2 regions of the Streptomyces sp. NBC_00683 genome follow, and region 2 is predicted to be linked to the other one. Evidence: riboswitches for the same ligand, from Rfam matches in the RefSeq annotation. Region 2 holds a riboswitch; the other holds the start of a gene.

Region 1 (2,192 bases), 1.5 Mb from region 2:
GTCTGCTGCACCGCCGGGCCCTCGACCGGTGGGAGCGCCGCACCGGTGAGGACGGGGCGGAGGCGGAACGCCTGGTGGCCGTCGCCAAGGGGTGGATCACCTGGCAGGCCCGCGCGGTCATCGTCGAGTGCCGCGAACGCTGCGGTGCGCAGGCGTTGTTGGAGAACAACGGCATGACGGAGCTGGTCACCGGGGTCGAAGGCGCCATCACGGCGGAGGGCGACAACCTCGCCATCCACGCGAAGGCGGCGGCGGACATGTTCTTCGCCGCCGGACCGGCACCCGGTGACCCCTCGCAGGACCCGGCGGACGGGACCGGCAACACCCCGCCCGACAGGACCCCCGGTGAGCTGGCCGACCCCCGGTTCCTCGGCAGGCTTCTCGACGCGGTGGAGGAGATCTGGTTCACCCGGGCCAGGAAACGCGCGCTCGGGGCACCGAACGATGACGCGCTCGCGCGGTGGAACGCGGCCTCCGGCGCCGCACTGCGCGGGGTCGAGGCCCACGCGTACCGACACGCGGCCGAGGGGTACACCGAGGCCCTGGCCACGCTCCCCGAGGGGGACGCCCGGGAGCGGCTGGCCGAGCTGCAGCGGCTGTTCGCCCTCCAATGGGTGGCACGCAACAGCGGGGACCTGCTGGCGGCAGGTCACCTGACCACCCAGCAGGTCGAAGAACTGCCCGAGGCCACCGAGGAACTGATCGCGGCGGTCGCCGCACACGCACCCGAACTGGTCGAGTCCTTCGCGCTGCCGGAAGAGCTGCTCGCCGACTGGCCGATCGCAGGACCGGACTACGCCGACGCGTACGACGACCCGGACGGCTCCTGGAGCCGGGGCCAGGCCGAGCCTTCGCCGCCGGCCGCACGGTGAGCGACCGACGGCCCGTCCGGACACCACTTGGTGCGGCCGGGGCCCGGCGGCGTGTGCGCGAGGCCGCAGAGATCCTCGGCCTGCGGGTCGTACTGCTCGCGTACTGGGGCACGGCATCCGTACTCGCCCGGCGACGCGGACGTCGCAGGTGAGAGGCGGAGAATCGGTTCGGCGCTGGTCCTGACCCCGAGCGCAGGTCCTGGCCGAGGAAGGGGCCGGTGCGGGGGGACACCCCACCCACCGTGCCGGCCGCGGCCCCCGAGGCCTCCGTCCAGCTGCGTGATAGCTTGCAGAAGCCAGTCACACTCCACGTGGAGTCAGGGAATCCGGTGCGAAACCGGAGCTGACGCGCAGCGGTGAGGGGGACGGGCGGGGCCACGGCCACTGGACACCCTCGGGGTCCGGGAAGGCGTCCCGTCCGGATGAACCCGAGTCCGAAAACCTGCTGGCACCCGTTTCCCGTACCGGGAGCGGTGCTTCGTACCGGGCTCCGCGCATGAGCCCCAGGACGCAGAGGGACCCAGTGCCGCCCATAGCCAGTACCGTACGCCGAACCGCCCTGCTCACGGCGGGACTTGTTTTGCTCACCGCCTGCGGTGGCGGTTCGTCCGAGAAGACGTCGCAGGACGGCAGCAGTGCCGCCGGCTACCCCGTGACGCTGAAGAACTGCGGACGCACCGTCACCGTCGGAGCGGCCCCGCACCACGCGGTCTCCCTGGACCAGGGGTCGACGGAGATCCTGCTCTCGCTCGGCCTCGCCGACCGGCTGGCGGGCACCTCCACCTGGACCGACCCGGTGATGAAGGGCCTGGAGAAGGCCAGTGCGAGCGTCCCCCGCATCGCCGAGAACCGGCCTTCCTCGGAGAAGGTCCTCGACAAGGAACCCGACTTCATCAGCGCCTCGTTCGAATCGACGCTCGGCAAGGGCGGTGTCGCGCCCCGCGAGCAGTTCGAGGACCTCGGCGTCCCCACCTACGTCTCGCCGGCCGACTGCACGGCCAAGGACAACAGCACAGGCGGGGACGGTTCGCGTACGAAGCCGCTGACCATGGAGAGCGTCTACACCGAAGTGCACGATCTGGCCGAGGTGTTCGGCGTCCAGGAACGCGGTGACGAACTCGTCGCCCAACTCCGGGCACGCATCAGCAGGGCGACCGCGGGCATCGAGGCGTCGGACGCCACCCTGCTCTACTGGTTCGCCAACGCCGAGTCGCCCTACCTCGCGGGCTGCTGCGGGGCGCCCGGCATCATCACCGAGGAACTCGGCGCGAAGAACGTCTTCGACGACACCCACGAGGAGTGGCCCCAGATCAACTGGGA
Region 2 (2,192 bases):
GACATGTTCTGCGCCTTGAACGGCGCGACCTTCACCCCCCGGCGCACCAGCCACCGGCAGATTCCCGCCGTGACGACGCTCTTGCCCGCGTCCGAGGTCGTTCCCGCGACCAGCAGCCCGCCGCCCTGTCCGCCGCTCATGCCCGGCCCCTCCTTCCCGAGGCCAGCCGCGCGGCCGCACACACGCCGAGGGCCAGCACACTCACCCGGCGCGACAGCCGCACCGCGCGTTCGATATCCGCCACCCGCACGTCCCGGCCGCTCTCCCCGTTGAGCACGGGCCGGTGCTCGACCCGCCCGCCGTACGCGAGGGTCCCGCCGAGGCGCACGCCGAGCGCACCCGCGAACGAGGCCTCCACCGGGCCCGCGTTGGGGCTCGGGTGCTTTCCCGCGTCGGCCCGCCAGGTCCGTACGGCCTCGCGCGGACGGCCGCCGGCGGCCACGGCGAGCACGGCGGTGAGGCGGGCACCGGGCCAGCCGGCGAGGTCGTCGAGGCGGGCCGATGCCCAGCCGTAGCGCCGGTGGCGCGGCGACCTGTGGCCGACCATGGCGTCGAGGGTGTTGACGGCCCGGAACGCGACCAGGCCGGGGACACCGCCGATGGCGCCCCACACCAGAGCGCCGACGACGGCGTCGGAGGTGTTCTCGGCGACCGACTCCACCACCGCGCGGGCGATCTGCGGTCCGTCGAGGGACTCGGGGTCACGGCCGCAGAGGTGCGGCAGCCGCTCCCGGGCCACCTCGATGTCACCGGCGGCGAGCGCACCGCCGATGGCGCGGGCCTCGCGGCCCAGCGACGTACCCCCGATGACGGACCAGGTGGCGGCGGCGGTCAGCGCCACGGCCGCGGCGGGACGGTTCCGTACGGCACGGGCGGCCAGTGCGGCGGCGCCCGCGGCGCCCCCGGCGCAGACCAGCGCGTGCAGGGCGCCCCAGCCGCGGTGATCGCGCCACAGCCGGCTCTCGACGCCTGCCGCGGCCTGCCCGAAGGCGGCCACGGGGTGGCCCCGCCGGGGGTCACCGAGCAGCAGGTCGCCGATCAGGCCGGCGGTGGCGCCGTACGCGAAGATGCGGTCGGCTCGCACGGTTCAGCCGGCCGTCGCGCCTCGAAGGACCTTCGGAGCGGGTGACACAGGGACCGACGCACGGCAGCCAGGCATGGCAGATGTCCTTAACTCAGGGTCCGCGCCCTGGTTCGACGTGACCGGCGACGAGAGTCTCCTGGCTTCCGGATCCGCAGTTCCCCCGGCCTTCCAGTCCGTGTCGGACCGTGACTTCCGTGTGGGGGCCTGCTCCCCGGTGACAGTGGCGGGACCGCGCCGGATTCGCACCGGCTTCCTCTCCTGTCGCCGTAAATGGCACCGGCAGTCCACCACGCCCCGTGAAGGCCCGTCAACCTGCCGTTGACCTGCGGGAGTGCAGTGTGCGCAGACGCACATCGGGCCGGACACACACGTGGTGTGTCCGGCCCGATGCGAGGAGACGGCGGCGCAGCGCCGGGGTGGTCAGACGACGATCAGATAGATCCCGTAGGCGACCGCCGCCGCGCACAGCCCGAAGCAGGCGTACGCGCCGGTGCGTGCCAGCGTGAGAGATCCGCCGGACTGCACCGCCGAGGCCTGCTTGGAGAGGCCGATGATGCCGAGAGTGAAGAGGCCGACCAGTGCGACGGTGACCACGAGGCTGACACCGAAGACGGAGGCGAGAGCTGCCCAGTCGATGTTCATACGGATCTGTCCTTACACCGTGGCCGGTCGGGCCGGGTCGGCCGGGGATCCGGCCGTCGGGGCCGGGGCCGGGATGGTGGTCTTGAGGTCCGGGACGCCGGAGCCGACGGGCGGCGGGCTGACGGCCGCGATGGCGGTGGTGACGACGCCCGCGGGCTCGGCGTCCGTCGCGTTGACGTTGGTGTGGTCGACCGGCTTGCGGCGCGACAGCAGCCAGATGGCACCGGAGCCCGCGACGAGGAGCACGGCGACCACGCCGACACCCCAGGGGCCCTGTTTGGTGAGGAACTCCGCGCCCGCACCGACCAGACCGGCGGCCGGCAGGGTCAGGCCCCAGGCGATGAACATGCGGGTGGCGGTGGACCAGCGGACCACGCCCCCCTTGCGTCCCAGACCGGCGCCCATCACGGCACCGGAGCAGGACTGGGTGGTGGAGAGGGAGAAGCCGAGGTGCGAGGAGGCCAGG

The links. A riboswitch is a leader RNA that binds a small molecule or an ion and turns the genes downstream of it on or off. The one in region 2 is predicted to bind cobalamin.
Region 1: it holds a riboswitch for cobalamin, as region 2 does, so the genes downstream of both, OG257_RS35260 (ABC transporter substrate-binding protein) here and OG257_RS29435 (cobalamin biosynthesis protein) in region 2, are expected to answer to the same signal.

The regions. Positions count from the first base shown of each region.
Region 1 is NZ_CP109013.1:8,123,755-8,125,946, forward strand. Features, by position in the region: gene OG257_RS35255 (acyl-CoA dehydrogenase family protein) at 1-872, shown strand, start outside; cobalamin riboswitch at 1,153-1,336, shown strand; gene OG257_RS35260 (ABC transporter substrate-binding protein) at 1,369-2,192, shown strand, end outside.
Region 2 is NZ_CP109013.1:6,599,024-6,601,215, forward strand. Features, by position in the region: gene OG257_RS29430 (cobyric acid synthase) at 1-140, opposite strand, end outside; gene OG257_RS29435 (cobalamin biosynthesis protein) at 137-1,084, opposite strand; cobalamin riboswitch at 1,214-1,340, opposite strand; gene OG257_RS29440 (hypothetical protein) at 1,505-1,726, opposite strand; gene OG257_RS29445 (inorganic phosphate transporter) at 1,739-2,192, opposite strand, start outside.